Halioglobus japonicus: one gene and its partner. The protein of the gene in region 1 interacts with the protein of each later gene in a pairwise test. Links are inferred from orthologs where the notes say so. Each region holds a gene or a part of one and is shown in the gene's direction. Other genes may lie near its edges. The genes, in order: recA and dprA.

Evidence for each region.
Region 2: the proteins of recA (region 1) and dprA interact in binary tests that used the Bacillus subtilis proteins (3 or more experiments, as listed by UniProt). The link is inferred for Halioglobus japonicus from one-to-one orthologs.

What each region holds. Positions count from the first base shown.
Region 1 is NZ_CP019450.1:3,466,014-3,476,954, reverse strand. The notes cover bases 4,663-7,659. They hold recA (recombinase RecA), read left to right. Parts: upstream 4,663-5,637; coding sequence 5,638-6,681; downstream 6,682-7,659. Other genes in these bases: BST95_RS16320 (TonB-dependent receptor), read left to right, coding at 7,060-7,659; BST95_RS16330 (hypothetical protein), read left to right, coding at 4,871-5,320; BST95_RS16335 (MFS transporter), read right to left, coding at 4,663-4,680. In the rest of the region: BST95_RS16345 (phytoene desaturase family protein), read right to left, coding at 1-1,469; BST95_RS16340 (FAD-dependent oxidoreductase), read left to right, coding at 1,600-3,456; more of BST95_RS16335, read right to left, coding at 3,469-4,662; more of BST95_RS16320, read left to right, coding at 7,660-9,411; BST95_RS16315 (NAD-dependent epimerase/dehydratase family protein), read right to left, coding at 9,512-10,408; BST95_RS16310 (hypothetical protein), read right to left, coding at 10,748-10,941. UniProt on the Bacillus subtilis protein: Multifunctional protein involved in homologous recombination, DNA repair and competence.
Region 2 is NZ_CP019450.1:563,979-574,683, reverse strand. The notes cover bases 1-2,761. They hold dprA (DNA-processing protein DprA), read left to right. Parts: upstream 1-808; coding sequence 809-1,714; downstream 1,715-2,761. Other genes in these bases: hemF (oxygen-dependent coproporphyrinogen oxidase), read left to right, coding at 2,412-2,761; BST95_RS02765 (LysM peptidoglycan-binding domain-containing protein), read left to right, coding at 1-721. In the rest of the region: more of hemF, read left to right, coding at 2,762-3,329; aroE (shikimate dehydrogenase), read left to right, coding at 3,513-4,157; BST95_RS02740 (gamma carbonic anhydrase family protein), read right to left, coding at 4,154-4,714; BST95_RS02735 (YheV family putative zinc ribbon protein), read left to right, coding at 4,792-5,046; BST95_RS02730 (hypothetical protein), read right to left, coding at 5,043-5,675; BST95_RS02725 (MATE family efflux transporter), read right to left, coding at 5,742-7,073; coxB (cytochrome c oxidase subunit II), read left to right, coding at 7,415-8,560; ctaD (cytochrome c oxidase subunit I), read left to right, coding at 8,576-10,150; BST95_RS02710 (cytochrome c oxidase assembly protein), read left to right, coding at 10,165-10,705. UniProt on the Bacillus subtilis protein: Protein that helps load RecA onto ssDNA during transformation. Binds cooperatively to circular ssDNA, is able to bridge different segments of DNA. Favors the loading of RecA onto SsbA- or SsbB-coated ssDNA and formation of RecA-DNA filaments.

The sequences.
Region 1 (10,941 bases):
GCCTGAGGGTGGGGACGGGCGCTGTAGAGCTGATCCGGTTCCAGGCGGCCGTGGCAGATGTCGCCGCGGGTCATGCCAAAAGTGCGTTCCAGGTCCAGGGGTGTCAGGCACTGGCTGGCGACCAGGATATCCGGCAGGTTTGGAATGAACTTCGTTACATGATCGAGAATGGCCTTTACCACCTGTGGCTTGCGATCATCCCAGTGGGCGCCGTCAGCTAGATCATAGGGCATGTATTTGCACAGCAGGCTCATGACATGGGTGCCCGGCGCATCGGTGAGACTGTCATCCATGGTGCTGGGGATAATGGCCTCGATGATCGGGGGATCGGCGGGAATCCCCGCGCGGGATGAACGATACGCCTGGTCCAGGTGCTCCATGCTTTCGATCAGGGTAATGCTGGCGCGATGTTGCGGGCCGGCATCGCTGCCTGGCAGCGCGGCAAATTCCGGCAAGCCCCGCAGCGCAAGGTTCATCCTCAGTGAGGCCGATTCCTGGCGGAACGCTTTTATATCGCGACCGAAGCTGTCTGGCAGGTGCTCCTCACCGAGCAGTGTGAGGAACGTGCGTTTGGGGTCGGTATTAGCGGCGATGACCGGGGCGTTGATCCGCTCGCCATCGGCTAGCAGCACTCCGCATGCGCCGCCGTTTTCAACGAGTATTTTCTCAACCGCTGCCCCGGTGCGAATCTCAACGCCCTTGTCCCGGGCCGAGGCTGCCATGGCCTGGGTAATCGCGCCCATGCCGCCGCGCACAATACCCCATGCGCCTTTGCGTCCAGCGATCTCGCCGACGGCGTGGTGGAGCATGGCCAGGCTCGCGCCCGGCTGGGTGAGGGGGGCGTAGTTGGCCGGCATGATATGCGCTGCCACCATCGCTTTTACCTTGGGGCTCTCAAACCAGCGGTCGATAATGCTCTGGGGGGCACCGATAAAGAACTGTAGTAGGCGCCAGCGCTCATTTTCGCTGAGGCGATAGGCATCCAGCCCGAGTTTAAGCGCCTCCAGCAAATCGCCCAGGCCGCCGCCATGGATTTTGGGCGGTGTTTTCAACCACTGCTTGGCGAGTAGGCCGCCCACGGTATCGATGCTTTCCTCGAAGGCTTCCATGGCGTCGTAATCAACATCGGAAAAGCGCTGGTACTCAGCGCGATCGTGTTGTTCATCGCCATTGAGCAACAGGTAGTCGCCGGCAGAGTCGAGATAGAGAGAGTTTTCCAGCAGGATAGGCTGGTAACCATAGCGTTCCAATTCCAGATCGCGCACCACCTCCGGGCGCAGCAGGCTGACCACGTAGGAGGCCAGTGAATTGCGATACCCTGGGTGAAACTCTTCGCTGACGGCCGCGCCGCCGACGACATCGCGCTGCTCCAGCACGCACACCCGCATGCCCCCCATGGCCAGGTAGTTGGCTGTGGTGAGACCGTTGTGTCCTCCGCCGACGATGACAGCATCGAATGATCTGGGCATATTGATGTCCTTGGTTGATTGACGGCATGATAACGGGAAAAGCCCGCGCCGTGATCATCGCCTATACGTCAGGAGGTACGCGTACGGTCAACGCGCAATCATAAGGCCTTGTCGTCTGCAGGAGCGAGTGGTGAAAAAAACAGACAGCCAATTAGGTATGCATCGACCGATTACCCGGCGCGATTTCGTTCAGGGGGTAAGCATGCTCGCCGCGGGTGCGTCGCTCGGCGGTTCAACGCTGGCGTTTGCCGGCCAGGCAACCGATAGCGATTATCCACCTACCCTGACCGGGATGCGCGGCTCGGCACCCGGATCGTTTGAACTTGCCCACGCGTTGCGTGATGGGGCGCGTATGGGTGCCGCCAAAACGCTGGAGGAACGCTATGACCTCATCGTGGTGGGCGCCGGCATCTCTGGACTGGCAGCTGCGCTTTACTATCGGCAGCGCTTTGGCGACAAGGCGCGAATTCTGGTGTTGGACAACAATGACGATTTTGGCGGCCATGCCCGGCGCAACGAGTTTCATCAGGGTGGGCCTATGCGCCTGGCGCTGGGTGGCACCCAGAATATGGAGCACTGGAGTTACAGCGAGGTTGCCCGCGGCATGATCGAAAGCCTGGGCATCGACATGCAGGCACTGCTGCGCGAACGCACTTTCGCCTACGGCGACCACCCTCAGAATGGCGATGCGGCCTGGTTTGATGAGGCGACGTTCGGCGAAAACAAACTTGTTACCAACTACACCCTAGAGGGCTGGGCGCTGGGAGATTCACTGGACTGTATCGACGAATTGCCGCTCGGTGATGAAGCCAGGGCCGATTTGCGCCGCCTCTACACGGAGCGCACCAACGTTTTGCCGGACCTGGATGACGAGGCTCGCTACGCATTCCTGCAGAGCATCAGTTACCCGGAGTTTCTGCAGAAGCATTGCGGCATTAGCCCGGAGGTGACGCGTATTTTCGACACGACCATGCACAGCTCCTGGGGGGTGGAACTGCGGGCCCTTTCTGCGGCGGAAGCTATGGACACCGGTGCGCCTGGCAGGAATATGGTTGGCTGGGACTTCAACCGCGAAGCATTTCAATACCCGGTGGCCATGTTTCCTGACGGCAACGCCAGTATTGCCCGCCTGATGGTACAGCGGCTGATTCCAGAGGTGAGCCCGCAGGCAACCGCAGAGAATGTCGCCATGGCCAGGTTTGACTATGCGAAGTTGGATCGTGCTGAAACGCCTGTGCGGTTGCGCCTGAATGCCATGGTCACCAATGTGCAGAATCAGGATGATGGCGTGGCCGTGACTTACGTTAAGCGCGGTGAAGCATTGCGCGTCCAGGCCAGGCACTGTGTGATGGCGACGTACCACAGCATGATTCCATATCTGGTCCCGGCGCTTTCGGAAGCCCAGCAAGAAGCGCTTAAGTATCAGGTGAAAATTCCCATGCTGATGACCAATGTGTTGATTCGCTCAAGTAAACCGCTGGAAAAACTCGGTATTGAGGGGGCGCGCTGCCCCGGGCGTATGCATGGCGATATGTATGTGTGGCGCGGTATCGATACCGGCGGCTATACCCAGGGCGCCGCCGAGGATGAGCCGGTGGTATTAGGCTTCTCGGGTACACTGTCGCCGCCTGATGACGCCTACGATCTCAAGGCACAATTACGAGGCTCCCGGCAGCGCATGCTAGAGTTGGAATTTGCCGATTACGAGCGAGAGGTGCGTACGGTACTCGATGGCCTGCTAGGGCCAGCGGGCTTTGATGTGACCGAGGATATTCTGGCGATTACCGTTAATCGCTGGCCCCATGGCTATGCCTACGAGTACATGGATTTGTGGGATGACGACTTTGCACCCGGGCAGGCGCCCCACGAAATTGCGCGTCAGCCCTTTGGCAATATCACCATTGCCAATACCGATGCCGGTGCTGAGGCCTATACCCATACAGCCATCGACCAGGCCTACCGGGCCGTGGGTGAGCTGCCGGCCTGAACAATGATGTCGTTATGATGCGTCGGCCAGCGCCGGGATGGCCCGGCGCAGCCGCACGTACATAAACAGGTAGATGGCGAAGGCAATCAGTGACGCGATGGCACACATGATGAACACGCTGCCATAGCCCGTATTGGCGGCGAGAAGCGACGCGGCCATGTTCGGGCCAATGATCTGCCCCAGGCCCTGGGCGCCAGGCATCAGCGCAGCGAACTTGCCGGTGTGATCGACATTGGCGATGGTGGCCGACTGGTACACATCGACAAATATCCAGCAGAAATTAAAGGCAAACATGCTCACCATCACGTTGATGTTATTGATGCCGTTGGCGAGCATGGCCACGATAATGGCCTGTGCAACCAGGGTGACCAATAGCGGCCTCGCCAGACCGAAGCGGTTGCTGATCAGGGTGGCACAGGCACAGCCAATGACCGAGAACACCGAGGTGTAGACCAACATCTGGCCCACCCAGTCGGGGTCGGCCTCGGAGGCAACGCTCGCCAGTTCGATATACGTCCAGTAGGCGCCGATATTGAGATAGGTGAAGAGTACCGCCGCCAGCACCAGCCAGGGCACCGAGCGGGGAATTTCAATGGCGTTGTGTAGTGGCTGGCCATCGTCGTCGATATAGGTCTCCAGTTGCAGGCGTTTTTCCACCGGGCGTGGTGGCAGCCAGGGCAACAGCAGCAGGCCGACCACATAAGTGCCGATGAAAAACAGGTAGATCTGGTTCATCGTCAGCTGCGGCAGCAGCCATAACTCGCCGCCCTGGGAGAAGGCGAAGGCGAACAACAGCAGGTTGAATGCGCGCGCGGGTTTGGCGGTGCCTGCCAGCGTGGCCACCGCAATGGCGGTGAATGCCCCGCTGCCGGCCCCGGCAATGGCGCGCAGCCACAGGGTCTCCTCATAGCTGGTCATCACCGTGCACAACGCATTGCCGGCAATCACCACCACGGCGGCACCGAGCACCAGCAGCCGGCGGTTGACCCGGGCCACCAGCGGTGCCATGAGCACCGCGCCGAGGGAAAAGCCGCCCAGATCGGCGCCGGCAATCCTGCCGACCTGTACTTCGGTGAAGCCGAGTAACTCCACCCAGGCGGTGCTGATCACCGGAATTCCTACCATGACCGTGTAGCCTGCCAGCGCCATGTAAATGGCCACGGCGATGGAGCGCCAGTCGTCGAAAATGGTGCGCGTGTGGGCCGTTGAGCCAGTGTCAGCCACGTACGTTATCCCCTGTGTTGTTATGGTGTTTGGTGACGAGTCTAGAGTCGCGTTGGGCGAGCGTCTAGTGGGCGTATAGGACAGGAGCTCTATCCTATGCCCGGGCTGCGTTCATGTTCTGTCCGGGGGCTATACTGTACAGAGGCTCCCGGTGCTGCCGGGCGAATATAGGCGAGAGTGAGGTGAGGCAATGACCCACGGCACACTGCTCGAAGAAGAACTTCACACCCGGGTGGTGGCAACCTTTCCCGACACCGATACCGCGCGGGCGGCTCGCACCGCGCTTGGTCGGCAGTTCAACCTCGACCACGCCCGTATGAGCGTGCTCACACCCGACCAGGCCTGCCTGATCACCCAGGGCAGCAAGTTTGATCACGGCCCCAGCGGGCGGGTGCTGCAGCGGCGCCAGCTCAAGTTTACGCTGATGGCGTTTGGCCTGATGTTGGTGGGTATGCTGGTGCTGCATGTTCTGGAGATCAACGGCGTACTGAGCGAAGGGCAGATGAGTGTCGGGCTGGGGGTGTTGATTACCGCAGTGATCATTCTCACAGTGCACGGACTGTTGTCGTGGCAGCATGTGCGTATGCTGGGCGGGCCCAGCCGGGGAAGGAGGGGCAATACTCCTGATCGACCTGCATGATATCAGCGAATCCTATGAGCTCTGCGAGGCCCTGAAAGCCCCGGGGGTGACGGTATTCACTTCATCCATTGCCGGTGACACCTGAGCCGCGTTTACCTACCTGCCTGAAATGGCGACATGTGATTTCCCCCGGCCGAAATTAGTGGCCTGAGGGGGTTGCAATTCAATTTCAAAGCACTGAGTATATATACAGTAGTTTTGCTGTATGACGTTATGTGGGTAACGACGCTGATGGCAGAGCTCGAAAGTAAGTTGTTTTGTTGAATACGTGGGATGTCATGAAAAAAGTGGTTAAAAAGAGTAAAGGGAGCACAACAATGGATGCAAATAAGGAAAAAGCACTCGATGCAGCGCTGGCCCAGATTGAGCGCCAGTTTGGTAAGGGTACCGTTATGCGCATGGGCGAGCAGGAGCGAGAGGCTATTCCCGCCATCTCCACAGGCTCACTGGGCCTGGATGTCGCGCTCGGCATTGGCGGCCTGCCCAAGGGCCGTATCTGTGAAATTTATGGCCCGGAATCTTCCGGTAAAACCACACTCACCCTGCAGGTGATCGCCGAGGCCCAGAAGGCCGGCGGCACCGCGGCGTTTATCGACGCCGAGCACGCGCTGGATCCGGTGTACGCCGAGAAACTGGGCGTGCAAATGGACGACCTGATCATGTCCCAGCCGGATACCGGTGAGCAGGCCCTGGAAGTGGCCGAGATGCTGGTACGCTCCGGTGCAGTGGATGTACTCGTCGTCGACTCGGTGGCGGCGCTGACGCCCAAGGCTGAAATTGAAGGTGAGATGGGTGATTCCCACGTGGGCCTGCAGGCGCGTCTGCTGAGCCAGGCCATGCGCAAGCTCACCGCCAGTATCAAGCAGACCAACTGCCTGGTGATCTTTATTAACCAGATTCGCATGAAGATCGGTGTGATGTTCGGCTCCCCCGAAACCACCACCGGTGGTAACGCCCTGAAGTTCTACTCTTCTGTACGTCTGGACATCCGCCGCATTGGCGCAGTGAAAGACGGCGACGAGGTGGTCGGTAACGAAACCCGGGTGAAGGTGGTGAAAAACAAGGTATCGCCGCCCTTTAAGCAGGCCGAGTTCCAGATCATGTACGGCAAGGGTATTTACCACATGGGTGAAGTCATCGACTGGGGTGTAAAGCTCAACCTGGTGGATAAATCAGGCGCCTGGTACTCCTACAAAGGCGACAAGATTGGTCAGGGTAAGGCCAATGCTTCCAAGTTCCTGGAAGACAACCCCGCGGTGGCGAACGAGATTGAGTCCGCTATCCGCGCCCAAACCCTGAACACAGGTAAGCCCGAAGCGGCAGAACAGGAGACTGCCGAGGAGGGTACCGAGCAGGAGTAATCCCGCTCACCTGATCTGCTGATTGTTCCCACAAGGCGCCGGGGCTCCACGAATCCCACTCTCGGCCCCGGCGCCTTTTTTATTCCCCCTCTCCCCAAAAAATAGTTCGCTGTGCCAGTCGTGACACTATCCGAAGTCAGTGCATTGAATGGCGTATCTACTGGCGGACTGGTTCTTTTTTGAAAGTTTATTGTGAATATTGGTGAATATTGACTATTCATCTGACAAATCAGTGGGTTACGTGCAGCCTTGAGGGATAGATTTAGTCTCTGGGATGGGCTATGGTTGTCGCAGTCGCAGTAGGGACAACTAATCCGGTTTCTCCGTGTTGCCGTAGTTAGCCCCGTAAAAAATGCATAACAAAGCAGAGGTAATATAATGAAGTTTCGCAAAAATTTACTCGCCGCAAGTATCGCAGCAGTGCCCGCCCTGGCCCTGACAGGAAACGTCATGGCGCAAGGCATGCTCGAAGAAGTGATTGTGACTGCCCAGAAGCGTTCTGAGAGCCTGTCCGACGTACCTATCTCGGTGAATGTGGTCGGTGGCGAACAGATCTCCAATGGTGGTATCACCAACCTGAACGACCTGGCCGACTGGGTCCCCAACCTGAGCATGAACCAGACCGGTCTGGGCACCAACGTGACCATTCGCGGCATTAGCTCCGGTATCAACCCGGCGTTTGAGCAATCGGTTGGTATGTATGTCGATGACGTATTCTACGGCCGTCCGCAGTTGGCCCGCGTGCCTTACCTCGATGTTAACCGCGTGGAAGTCCTGCGCGGCCCGCAGCCTATCCTATTCGGTAAAAACGCTATCGCGGGTGCGATCAGCGCCGTGACCAACCGCGCTGCCACCGATGTTGTAGAAGGCTTCGCTGAAGCGTCTTATAACTTCGACCAGGAAGGCTATGAAGTTCAGGGTGCGGTCAACATCCCCATCGGCGACACATTTGCCATTCGTCTGGCAGGTTTGAAGCGCGACGAGGATGGTTACTATGACAACACCTTCCTGGACCAGACTGAGTCCCAGTTGGATCACGAGATCATACGAGCCAACATTCAGTGGGATGCAACCGACAATCTTTCGTTTAATCTGAAGATTGAAAACGCCGACTTCACCACAGAAGGTCGTTTCCTCGAAATTATTAATCCCGTAGGTGGACCGCCCACCTATGCCGATGCCCTGCTGGCCGCCACTGGCGGCGCGGTGATTCTGGATGACAAGCAGGACTTTAAACGTCAGTCCAACGGTGACTCCGACGAGACTGAAGTAGATAACATCACCCTGACGATTGACTGGGATATCGGCGAACACACCCTGACCTCGGTGACAAGCTCGCTCGAGTACGACTACTTCCAGAACTGTGACTGTGACTTTACAAGCGCAGTGATTATTGAAACCGCGGGCAACGAGAATTACGAGCAGTTCAGTCAGGAGTTTCGTTTCGCGTCGTCCACGGGCAACACGATCGATTATATCCTGGGTGCATACTACTCAGACTATGATATAGATAACGATGAGCTTCTCGCGATTGACGCTAACAGCATCTTGGCAGCCGCTGTACCAGCCGCTGCGCCGGTCATCGGTACGGGCAACACTCGCCTCTACACCATGTCTAGTGAGCAATGGTCAGTCTTCGGTCAGTTCACCTGGAACATTAGCGATACGCTTCGCTTGACGCTTGGCGGTCGCTACAGCGACGAAGATAAGGAAGGTACCCGGAACTTGAACGTTGTGGATCTGCAGGGCCAAACCGGACCGTTCGATCAAACAACGTTCCCCATCGTTGATGGAACCTCTTTTGCACCTCTGGTTTACTTTGCTGGTTTCGGTATTGATTCCGAACAGTTCTCCGGCAACGGTGAGGGCCATAACCTGGCTGCATCCCGGAGCGAGTCAAAGTTTACTCCGGCTGTGAATGTCCAGTGGGACATCTCTAACGACACCATGCTGTACGCTTCTTACACCGAAGGCTTTAAGGCCGGCGGCTTTGATGCGCGTTCTAATCTGAACACCAACTTTGAGTTTGAAGAAGAGTTTGCCGAGAGTTATGAAGCTGGCGCCAAGATGAGCCTTGCAGACGGCGCTGCCGAGCTGAACGTTGCTGTCTACTACACAGAGTATAGCGATCTGCAAACCAGCCAGTTCGACGGCGTTCTGGGCTTCAACGTGACCAACGCAAGTTCGGCCACGACTCAGGGTATTGAAATGGAAGGTCGCTGGCAGGCAACCGACTCGCTGTATCTCACCGGCGCGGTGGGTTATCTCGACTTTGAATTCGACAACTTCGATATCTCCCAGTGTTACTACGGTGAAACACCCGATAACCCCGAAACTGGCCTGTGTGACCGCACCGGTGACACTCGTGAGTATGCTCCCGAGCTGACTGCAAACCTCGGCGGTGCTTACGATATTGAAATCACCAACAACATCGGCCTGACCTTCGGTCTGGATCTGGCATACAGCGACGACTACTTCGTCTCGCCCACACTGGACCCCAACCTGAAGCAGGACTCTTTCGTCAAGCTGAACGGCCGCATCGTGGTCGAGGATCTTGATGGAACTTGGTCTTTGGCCTTGATTGCTGAGAACCTGACTGACGAAGAGATCATGACCTTCGGCAACCAGGCGCCTCTGTCTACCACCCTCACCGGCGGTGCAGCGACGGCTTACTACGCTTTCTACGAAGCGCCTAGCAATGTAGCGGTCAAATTCCGCTATAACTTCTAAGCTATAGCGATGCTGAGAAACGGGGCCCTGTGCCCCGTTTTTTTTGCCTTAAAAAAGGCCCGAGTTGCCATCATTTCGAGCTTGTTCCCAACTGCTACAGCTACCTGGGTAAATACGTTTCCACTACTGCTTCGATCGCAGCTGCAATACTGCCAGTTGAGTAGTCGAGAGGCGCATTTTCAGGCGTATACCTGACCTCCGCATTGCGGCCCGCGTACATAATCATATCTGGCAGTAGCGGGTGCTCATCCCGGCTCACAGCCAGTGTTTGGGCATTCCCAGCCTCGCGGCAGAACGCTTCAATGTATTCTTGCCAGCTCCAGTACTCATCCCCCACCAGGTAGGCCTTGCCGGCTACTCCACGCAGTAGAGCTCCTTCCAGTGCCTCTGCCAGTGACTGTGCAGTGATGTGAAATACCCCACCGTCCGGGGAAATCGGCGTCAGGCCTTCGATCAATCCAGCGGCATACTGGGTCATTGCTGCAAGGTGTGCGTCTACAACACCTGGAAACGTACCGATGATGAAGGGCGGATTGACCGAGCATACAGAAAAGTCGTCATCAGACATTTCGCGAATGGCTTTGTCTGCGCGATAGCGCGATTGTACGTAGCTATCGCTTTCGATTTTCTCAGGGGTTACTTGTGGGTAGTAAGTGCCAAGGTAGGCAGCTCGCTTGATACCGGCATGCTTGGCGCAATTGAAGAAACGTGGAATAGCCTCCGTATTGGCTCGATGGAAGAAGGCGGCGGGATCTTCACCTTCGGGCAGCATACGGATATCGGCACCCGCTGCGAAGATCAGCGCGTCGAAACCACGCAGCGATTCTACGTCTATCTTGCTGTCGATATAGTCAGCGCAAATATGTGCAAACTCAGCCAGCGCCGGGTTGGACGGTGCTGAGCGCGACATCAATGTGATCTGGTGGCCCTTGGTGCTGAGGTGTCGGGCGGTGGTTGCCCCCGTCAGGCCGGTACCGCCAACGATGAGAATGTTCATGATGTCCCGCTCCGGTCGTAATCGTATTGAAGGTGTATTGTCAGCTGCTATTGTGTTTCACCTTGCGCTACGGTCACGTGCTCAGGGTGTAGTGCAGGCTGTGATCCTGCTCTCCCGGCTGAACGCTGATGCTTTTCCCAACCAGTTCCTCGTTCAGTGACTGTTGCACTGTCACCTGGTCGGTGGGCGCGCTGCTGCATACGAAGCGCTGTCCTGATGGCGTCTCTGCCAGCGCGGTAACATCCGTGGCTGCGCCGCCGCGAAAGTTGATGGAGTAACTGACGACAATGCCTGAGTCGGGTTGGGTGGCGCGTTCACATTTGGGCGCAAACTCAGAACCTATCTTCGTGTTCGCTGCCGACCAGTCGACCGTACTGGCAGTACCGGAAAATATGCCCGTGGCATGTTTGGTAAGAAAGCCACCATTGGCATGCACCAAGGCAAACTTCCCGGGCGCTTTGCGCAGTTGCCAGACGGTTTCTGCCAGCCCGTGCATGCTGTAGTTGTTGCCGGGCCACCAAAGAAGGGCAGGC
Region 2 (10,705 bases), 2.9 Mb from region 1 along the record:
GCGGGTTTCGCCACTGGACCTGGCAATTCCCGTGATTCCGCTGGATGAAATTGGCGCTTTCCTCGCCCGCCATCGGGTTGTCAGTGCTGATGAGCTGAATCAATCTGCCTATGTCGTCTCCGGTGACCAGGGGCATTTGCTGAGCACGCCCGGCGACATCATTTATGGCCGCGGCTACTTCCCTGAAGGCGAACGCGCCTACGGAATTTATCGTGCCGGTGACACCTATCGCGACCCCTTTACCGAAGAATTGCTCGGCTATCAGGCCATGGATATTGGCGGCGCCAAGCTGCTGTCCAGCAACGACGTGCGGGTCACCGAGTTGCGCATCAATCGCGTGACCGAAGAAGTGCGCAATGGCGACCGGCTGCTGCCGCTGGAAGAAAAGGTGCTGGACGCTACGTTCCAGCCGCGCGCACCGGAAGTCGAGATCAAAGATGGTTACATGGTCGCTGTGGACGGTGGCGTCACCCAGATTGGCACTACCGACATCGTGGTGTTGAACAAGGGTGAGCGCGACGGCCTTGAAGTCGGCCACGTACTGGCGATTTACCAGACCGGCGAACTGGTATTCGATAAAGTCGCCCAGGAAAATGTCCGTCTGCCCGATTCCCGGGCGGGATTGGCGATGGTGTTTGAGGTATTTGACAAGGCCAGCTATGCCATTGTCCTCAAATCCAATCGCGTGCTGAAGGTTCTGGACAAGGTCAAGAACCCCTGAGGCAATGATTCGGGCGGCAGGAGGCCGCTCCCGGGGAGCAGCCCTCCCCCGCCATAAACCAACCGACATTACGTCAAGGACGATGTTGTGAACGTTGAAGATCCTCTGCGTGCCGCACTTCATGCGGTTCACGCTCACGTGTTGTCCATTGCCGACGACAACTATCCGCCCCTGTTGCGCGAAATTCCTGACCCGCCGCCGCTCCTCTATGTGCGCGGTGATCCGGCCGTGCTGCGGGTGCCGTTCCTGGCGGTAGTGGGTGCCCGCAATGCCACGGTCACCGGCCTCAAGCTGGCGGCGAGCATTGCCAGCGCTGCGGTGGGCGCAGGCATGCATATTTGCAGTGGCCTGGCCTGCGGCATCGACGGGGCTGCCCATCAGGGCGCGCTGGATGGCGGGGGAAAAACCGTGGCGGTAATGGGGTCGGGCATTGACCGAATCTACCCTGCCCGGCATCGCGCCCTGGCCGATGAGATCCTCGCAGCGGGCTGTCTGGTCAGCGAATATCCGCCCGGGGTCGCCCCACGACGGGAGAACTTTCCGCGCCGCAATCGCATCATTAGTGGCATGAGCCTGGGGACACTGGTGGTGGAAGCCGCCCTGCCCAGCGGCTCGCTGATTACCGCCCAAACGGCGGTTGAACAGGGGCGCGAGGTTTTTGCACTGCCCTGGTCGCCCGCCCATAGTGGTGGCGCTGGCTGCCTGAAGCTATTGCGTGACGGGGCCAAAATGGTCACCCGGGTAGACGACATACTGGAGGAGTTGGGCGCCATGCATGGGCTGCAGCTGGATTTGCTCGCAGACCGGGCTCCACCCGCCGCTGCTCAGTCCTGGTTGTTGCGCTACCTTGGCTGTGAGTCGGTGAATCTGGATGACCTGGTGACGGCCAGCGGCTATCCGGTGGCGGAGGTGGTGGCAGAACTGTCCCGGCTGGAGCTTTGCGGCGCCATTAGCCGTGCTGGTGGCGGATTTGTCCGCGGAGCGCCCGACTGACCCCTTGCCAAGCGACGGCGTGTTGGTTAGTTTCGCGGGGTTCCCACCAGATGCAAAGGCCCACCCGTGAGCAAGCCCCTATCCAAGCCTGAGCTGGCATCTGCCCTGAATGCGCTGCAGTCCGGGGCCGTCATTGCCTGTCCGACCGAAGCGGTCTGGGGGCTTTCAGCGGACCCTGGATCAGAGCCTGCGGTGCAGCAGATTCTCGACCTCAAGCAACGTCCCGTGGAAAAGGGCCTGATACTGGTGGCCGCCGCGGAGGCTCAGCTGGAGTTCCTGCTGAGTGATCTGGCCCCCGAGCAGCGCGCTCTGCTACACGCTTCATGGCCGGGGCCCAATACCTGGCTGGTGCCCCATGGGGCCGGGTGCCGAGCTGGGTCTGCGGTAGCCACGCAACCGTGGCAGTCCGGGTGAGTGATCACCCGGGCGTAGCCCAGCTCTGCGATGCCTTTAGCGGGCCGCTGGTGTCCACATCTGCCAATCCCGCGGGGGCTGATCCAGCCATGAACGCTGGACAGGTCCGCGCCTACTTTGGCGACAGCGCAGTGCACATTGTGCCGGGTGAGCTGGGCGGCAGCGGCCGGCCCAGCCAGATCCGCGACCTGGCGGGCAATATTATCCGCGCCTGATTGCCTATTGTTCGCCGGTCGCCCTGCGTATAATGCAGCACCGCAACACCGGGCAAGGAAAGCACCCCATGCAAGTAGAACAGGTCAAGGCCTACCTTCTCTCCCTTCAGGCATCCATTTGCTCCGCGCTCGCTGAGGAAGACGGCGCTGCGGACTTCATTGTCGATGAATGGGAGCGGCCCGAAGGCGGCGGTGGTCGCAGCAGGGTCCTCAGCGATGGGGCCGTGTTTGAAAAAGCGGGGGTGAACTTTTCGCATGTTATGGGAGCCGAGCTACCGGCGTCTGCCAGTGCCTCCAGGCCTGAGCTGGCTGGTCGCAGTTACCAGGCGATGGGCGTGTCGCTGGTCATACATCCGCGCAATCCCTACGTACCCACATCCCATGCCAATGTGCGCATGTTTGTGGCCGAGAAGGATGGCGAGGAGCCCGTATGGTGGTTTGGCGGCGGCTATGATCTCACACCTTACTACGGCAATGTCGACGACTGCATAGCCTGGCACCAGGTGGCCGCCGATGCCTGCGCACCCTTTGGTGAGGATGTGTATCCACGCTTTAAAAAATGGTGTGACGAGTATTTTTACCTCAAGCACCGGCGCGAACCGCGGGGCGTTGGCGGGCTGTTTTACGACGACCTCAACGAGTGGGACTTCGACACCAGCTTTGCGTTTATGCGCGCCATCGGCGATTCCTTTGTGCCAGCCTACCGGCCTATCGTAGGCCGACGCAAAGATACCCCTTATGGTGAGCGCGAGCGCGAGTTCCAGCTGTACCGCCGCGGCCGCTATGTCGAGTTTAATCTGGTCTTTGATCGCGGGACCTTATTCGGCCTGCAGTCAGACGGGCGTACGGAAGCTATCCTGATGTCACTGCCACCGCTGGTTCGCTGGGAGTACGATTACCGGCCCGAACCGGGTAGCCCTGAAGCAGAGCTCACGGAGTTTTATCTGCAGGATCGCGACTGGTTGGGGGATGTTGCCCATGGCTGATATGGATAAATACGCCGTATTCGGCAACCCCATCAAACAGAGTAAGTCACCGGCGATCCATACGGCCTTTGCTGGCCAGTGTGATCACCGCCTTCAGTACCGCGCCGTGCGAGTAGAAGAGGACGATTTCGAGCGCGCAACCCGGGCCTTCTTCAGCGAAGGTGGCCGGGCCTGAACGTCACCGTGCCCTTCAAGCAGGAAGCCTTTGCGCTCGCTGACCGGCTCAGCGACCGTGCGCGCCGTGCCGGTGCCGTCAACACCCTGTCGGTCGCTGAGGATGGCGCGATCGAGGGCGACAATACCGATGGTGTCGGTATTGTGCGCGACATGGTCGCCAATCTCGGGTGGATGGTTCAGGGCATGCGTGTCCTCATTATCGGTGCCGGCGGTGCGGTGCGTGGTGTGTTGGCGCCGCTGATGCGAGAGCGCCCCAAGTCATTGCTGGTGGTCAATCGAACGGCTGCCAGGGCGACCCAGCTTGCAGAGGAATTCAGTGATCTGGGCGCGATTGAAGGGGGTGGATACGATCTGATTGATGAGCGTCAGTTTGATCTGGTCATTAACGCCAGCAGTGCCGGCCTGTCCGGCGAGGCGCCCGATCTCCCCGCTGGCCTGCTCACAGAACACAGCTGCTGTTACGACATGGTGTACGGCAATGAACCTACCCCGTTTATGCGCTGGGCGGCGCACCACGCGGCCTGGGCAGTGGCGGATGGTTTGGGAATGTTGGTTGAGCAGGCGGCTGAGTCGTTTTACATCTGGCGCCGCGTGCGGCCTGAGACCCAGTCGGTGATTTCCGAATTGCGTCTGGCGATGGAGGCTGCCTAGCCTCGCTCCAACTCGTCAATGTGCTCGTCTTTAAGCTTGACGTAGTTATTGGCGCTGTAACTGAAATAGGTCATTTCTTTCTCGCTCAGGGCGCGCATTTCCCGGGCCGGGCTGCCTGCATACAGATAGCCTGACCTGAGGGTCTTGCCGGGAGTCACCAGCGCGCCAGCGGCGATCACTACGTCGTCCTCAACGATTGCACCATCCATGACGGTGGCACCCATGCCGACCAGCACCCGGTTGCCAATTGTGCAGCCGTGCAGTGTTGCATTGTGCCCAATGGTGACTTCTTCACCGATTAATAGCGGCCAGCCGTCCGGGTTATAGGGGCCGGCGTGGGTAATGTGTAGCACGCAGCCATCCTGAACACTTGTGCGGGCACCAATGCGAATGCGATGCATGTCGCCGCGTATCGCCACCTGGGGCCAGACTGATACATCGTCGCCCAGTACCACGTCGCCGAGGACGACCGCCGATGGGTCGATCAGTACGCGCTCGCCCACCGTAGGTGTCATGTCCTTGAAAGTACGCAGGCTTGTCGCGGTGTAATGTTGCATGGAGGGTCTCGCTGGGTCGGTGGGCTGCTACAATAGCCAGCCCCGGCCTCATTGGCCAGCATCAGAGAGCACGCATTATGTCATCCGATCATACCCGTCGACGTTTTATTGCCGGAGCGGTCTGCCCCCGCTGTGGAGCGATGGACAAAATCGTGGTCGACATGGACAGTAACCAGCGTGAATGTGTGGCCTGCGATTTCAGCGAGGCCCGCCCCGAGGCACCGCCCTCCCCGTCGGAACTGCCCACGCGCGTCAGCCGGGCTGCGGCGCGACGCGTGGAGACTCCCGCGCAGGTGGTAACCCTGGTAGATCCCGCCAAAACAGACGATTAACCGGCCAGGCGCAGGCGTATTTGCTGGGGTGAACCGGTCAGCGTCTCGCTGCTGGCTATCGGCGGTGTTGGTGCGTCCGTGCCGGGTAGCGCCTTGACCTTTTCCCAGACATGCTCCCGCTCCAGCAGTTGCGCGGCGGCGTATTGCACCAGCTGCTCCAGGCGCGTGGCGAACTCGTCTCCGAGCAGGTGGTGGACGATGAGGTTGGCTTCGGTCATGTCCAGGGGCAGCAGCGGCCGCTGTACGTGGCGGAAATGGTGATCATTCACCTCTTCCAGCAGTCGGTGCGCCAGGAAGGCTTCGTCGAGCAGCGCCTCCAGCCCGCCAGCCTGCGGTAGTTCCTCTGGCGGGCTCAGGAAGTAGTCCTCGGCAATGTGCAGAAAGGGCGCCGCGTAATCGAAAAAGCCAAATTGCTTACTCACCGCGGTCACCAGGCTCAGGCAGCCTGGCACACTCTCCACGTAATCGATAACAAAGGCGAGCAACGCCTCGGCCGGTTCTTCGGTCGGGAGCTCTAGTTTGGCGTGCAAGTCCGGAAGGCGCCGTTCCAGTGTGTGGCGCAAGTCATGAGTGCGCGATTCATGGTCCAGCGCACGGTTGATGCTCTCCCGGATATCGGTTGTGCTCATGTCGCCGTCCGATAAGGATCATCTGCCTGCGGTAACAGCAAAGGCTAGTACAAGCTGGGGGATTTGCTAATGTACGGCGGCCTGCCAGGCCTGTCGCTGTGACACCTGGCGATAGCAGGCATACAGCGTAATGCCCCGCGCCAGGTTGAAGGCGGCGAAGGACAGCCACAGGCCGTGGTTGCCCCAGCCGGTGGTCAGGTACCACAGCGGCAGGTAGACACCCAGGGTCGAGATCAGCATGGTGGTCATCATGTGGCGGGTCTGGGCGCTGCCAATAAATACCCCGTCCAACAGATAGCTGGGCGCCGCCAGCAGCGGCAGGACCACCAGCCAGGGGTAATATTGGCCTATGAGTTCTTTTACGGAATCAAGGCTGGTCAGCGCATTCAGCAGGGGAGCCTCAAACAGCACCAGGGCGACACTGACAGTGCCCGCCGACACCGCGGTCCAGAGCGTGCAGCGCGCCACAACCCGGTAGAAACCGGGCAGGTCGCCCGCCCCCAGGCGATTGCCGGTGAGCCCCTCGGCAGCATAGGCGAAGCCGTCCATCCCGTAGGCGCCAATCAGCAGCAGTTGGATCATCAGGGTGTTGGCGGCCAGGGTATCGGTGCCAAAGTTTTCGCCGGCGGCAGTGAAGAACGCGAAACTGAACAGCAGGCAAATGGTTCGGACGAACAGGTAGCGGTTACTGCTCAAAATTAGGCTGTAAGCGCTCACAATCTTCATATCTCTCATAACAGCTTGAGTATTCAGCTGGTGCCGATGTCGCCACACCGTATACAGGGCAAGGGTACAACCCAGGTATTCGGCGATTACGGTCGCCATTGCGGCCCCATCGCTGTTGAGCCCAAGCCCCATAACGAACAGGAAATCCAGGGCGATATTGGTAAGGTTGGTGGCGACCACAATAAGTAGCGGCCAGCGGGTATCCTGACGGCCAATGCACCAGCCCACCACGGTATAGGTCAGAAGTACCGCTGGTGCGCTGAGGATACGAATGTTCATGTAGCTATCGGTCAGAGGCGCCAGCTCAGGCGCGGGCGCCATCATGCCCATGCCCAGTGCAAGTAACGGGGCATGGAACAGCAGTACCCCTGCTGCTATCACCAGTGCGATGGCGCTGGAACGAAAAAGTACCAAAAAGGAATCATGATGGTTGCCGGCGCCCTCTGCCAGAGCCACGGGGCCGGTGGTGCCCATGCGCAGAAACGAGAAGCCCCAGTACAGGAAGGACAGGATCGCCGCGCCAACCGCAACGGCCCCCAGATATTGGCTGTTGTCCAGGTGACCTAGAATCGCTGAATCCACCAATCCCAACAGCGGAATGGAAATATTCGAAAGAATGGCCGGCCAGGCGATATCCCAGATTTTGCGATCCAGCGTCCGGTGTGACGTCATATCTGGTTAAACCTGCCTCAAGTTTTGGCCGCTATGCCTTTGATTTGTGGAAGTTTGCCGCTCTGGGCGGCCAGGAAAGCCTTGGGATTTGGCGACCAATATGGTTATACTCTGAGCGTTTCTGTCCTGCGTCTAATTGTCGCACCATGGGCAGAACGAAGTCAGCTGGTAATTCCGTACCCTGTCTTTGCATCGGGCAACCTCCCCAAGGTTTGCCTGGAGGCGACGTCGTTTGTGCTTAAAACGGCCCGCGAGGTGGTAGGCAATGCGAGGGGCTATTAACAAAAGCCAGTTGATGGGAAGTACTTATAAATAGATAAACTACAATGGAGACACGGGAAATGTGTTGTATCGCGAAGCGGCTGTTCAGGCTCGCGCTTGGTCCTGTGCTTGTGTTGTTTAGCTCCGCTGTCCTTGCGGCTCACGGCGACATGAATGAAGTCAACATGTCACCGGGTGTCACTGATGTGGGCGCGCAGATCTACAACCTGCATATGATCATCCTCGGTATCTGTACAATCATCGGTATCGGGGTGTTCGGGGTAATGTTTTATTCCATCTACGCCCACCGCAAATCCAGGGGCCACGAACCGGCCACCTTCCACGAGAGCACCAAGGTAGAGATCGCGTGGACCGTGATTCCGTTCTTTATCCTCATTGGTATGGCGTTCCCGGCAACGTCAACGCTGCTCGAAATCTATGACAACGATGAAGCTGAAATGGACGTCATCGTCACGGGCTACCAGTGGAAGTGGAAATACGAATACCTGAATGAAGAGGGCGAGAACGTCAGCTTCTTCTCCAACCTTCGCACCAGCCAGGGCGAGATCTACAACAGCGAAGACAAAGGCCAGCACTACCTCCTGGAAGTGGATGAGCCGCTGGTGTTGCCCACCGATACCAAGGTGCGTTTCCTGGTAACTGCCAACGACGTGATCCACTCCTGGTGGGTTCCTGAGCTTGCAGTGAAGCGCGATGCGATCCCCGGCTTTATCAACGAAGCATGGACCAAGACCTCTGTTGAAGGTGTTTACCGCGGCCAGTGTGCTGAGCTGTGTGGTAAAGACCACGGCTTTATGCCGATTGTGGTCAATGTGGTGAGCAAAGAAGAATACGCCGAGTGGCTCGGTGGCAAGCAGACCGAAGCGGCCCAGATCAAAGAGCTGATGGCCAAGACCTTTACGCTCGATGAGCTGATGGAGCAAGGCAAAGCGGTTTATGATCGCAACTGTCTGGCGTGCCACGGTGCTGCCGGTGAAGGCGGCGTGGGTACGGCGATTGCCGGCAGCCCCATTGCCACCGGTGAACTGGGTGGCCACCTCGATGTGGGCATTAACGGCGTGCCCGGCACCGCGATGCAGGCCTTTGGCCCGCAGCTGAACGATGTCGATATGGCCGCTGTTATCACTTACCAGCGCAACGCATTCGGCAACAATATGGGCGACATGGTTCAGCCCATTGATGTCTTTAACCACAAGAAAGGCTAAGCGGAGGATTTAGCGATGGGAGATCATCATCACGGCCCCGCCAAGGGCATTTCTCGGTGGCTCTTTACCACCAACCATAAAGACATTGGAACCATGTACCTGTGGTTCTCGTTCGCCATGTTCCTGCTTGGCGGCTTTTTTGCCATGGTTATTCGTGCCGAGCTGTTCCAGCCCGGCATGCAGCTGGTAGATCCGGCATTTTTTAACCAGATGACCACCATGCACGGTCTGGTCATGGTATTCGGGGCGATTATGCCCTCCTTCGTTGGCCTGGCTAACTGGATGATCCCGATGATGATCGGGGCGCCGGACATGGCTCTGCCACGGATGAATAACTGGAGTTTCTGGATCCTGCCACCCGCATTCCTGCTGCTGGCATCGACTCTGTTCATGGAAGGCGGCGCGCCCGCTTTCGGTTGGACGTTCTACGCTCCGCTGTCGACCACTTACGCGCCGCCGTCAGTGACTATCTTCATTTTCTCAGTCCACGTACTGGGTCTGTCGTCCATTATGGGCTCGATCAACATCATCGCCACGGTGATGAACATGCGCGCGCCCGGTATGACCTACATGAAGATGCCGCTATTCGTCTGGACCTGGTTGATCACCGCCTTCCTGCTGGTGGCGGTAATGCCGGTACTGGCCGGTGCGGTCACCATGATGTTGATGGATATCCACTTTGGCACCAGCTTCTTCTCGGCTGCCGGCGGCGGTGACCCGGTACTGTTCCAGCACGTGTTCTGGTTCTTCGGTCACCCTGAGGTATACATCATTATCCTGCCGGCATTCGGTGTGGTTTCGCAGATTATCCCTGCGTTCTCCCGCAAGCCGCTGTTCGGTTATGACTCCATGGTGTACGCCACAGCGTCGATTGCGTTCCTGTCCTTCATCGTATGGGCGCACCACATGTATACCGTGGGTATGCCAATCGCAGGCGAGCTGTTCTTCATGTACGCCACCATGCTGATTGCGGTACCGACGGGTGTGAAGGTCTTTAACTGGATCTCCACCATGTGGCGCGGTGCACTGACCTTTGAAACCCCGATGCTGTTCTCCATCGGCTTCCTGGTACTGTTCACCATTGGTGGCTTTACCGGACTGATGTTGTCTATTGCACCGGCGGACTTCCAGTACCACGATTCCTACTTCGTGGTCGCCCACTTCCATTATGTAATGGTTGCGGGTGCGGTATTCTCCATGACCGCTGCGGTGTACTACTGGCTGCCCAAGTGGTGCGGCAAGATGTACAACGAAACCATGGGTAAGACCCACTTCTGGATTTCCTTCATCGGCTTTAACCTGACCTTCTTCCCGCAGCACTTTGTGGGTCTGGCAGGTATGCCGCGTCGTATTCCGGACTACGCTCTGCAGTTTGCTGACTTCAACATGATGTCTTCCATTGGTGCCTTTATTTACGGTGCCTCGCAGATCCTGTTCCTGTACAACGTGATCGCTACTATTGTCTCCGGCAAGCCCACCTCTGAAGAGAAGGTATGGGACGGTGCGGAAGGCCTGGAGTGGACTGTGCCCACACCTGCGCCCTACCACACGTTCGAGACACCTCCCAAGATCGAAGCGTCTGCGCACTGATTGGTGGGAGTTAAGTGATCAAGGTAAGCGCCAATCCTGCCATCGATACCGTCATCAAGCTGGTGGCGGTAGCGGTGGCCATGTTTGCGTTTGTCTTTGTGGTGATGGTGCCGCTCTACGACGCGCTGTGTGATGCCCTAGGCATTAACGGCAAGACGTCCGCCCAGGCGTACACTTCGGTGGTTGCCGAGGTTGACGAGAGCCGCACCGTGACAATCCAGTTCATGGCGACCAATAACGAGGGCATGCCCTGGGAATTTGGTCCTGACGTGAACGCGATGAAGGTGCATCCTGGTGCTGTGAACGACACGGTGTTTCACGCCCGCAACCCGCTCTCTGAAGCCATGGTTGCCCAAGCGGTTCCCAGTGTCTCGCCGGCCCGTGCGGCCGAGTACTTTCACAAAACAGAGTGTTTCTGCTTTAACCAGCAGCCTCTGAACGGTGATACCGCGACTGAAATGCCACTGCAGTTCATTGTCGATCAGGATTTGCCGCGGGATATCCGCACTATCACCCTGTCGTACACAATATTTGATGTAACTGATATGGCGGGCG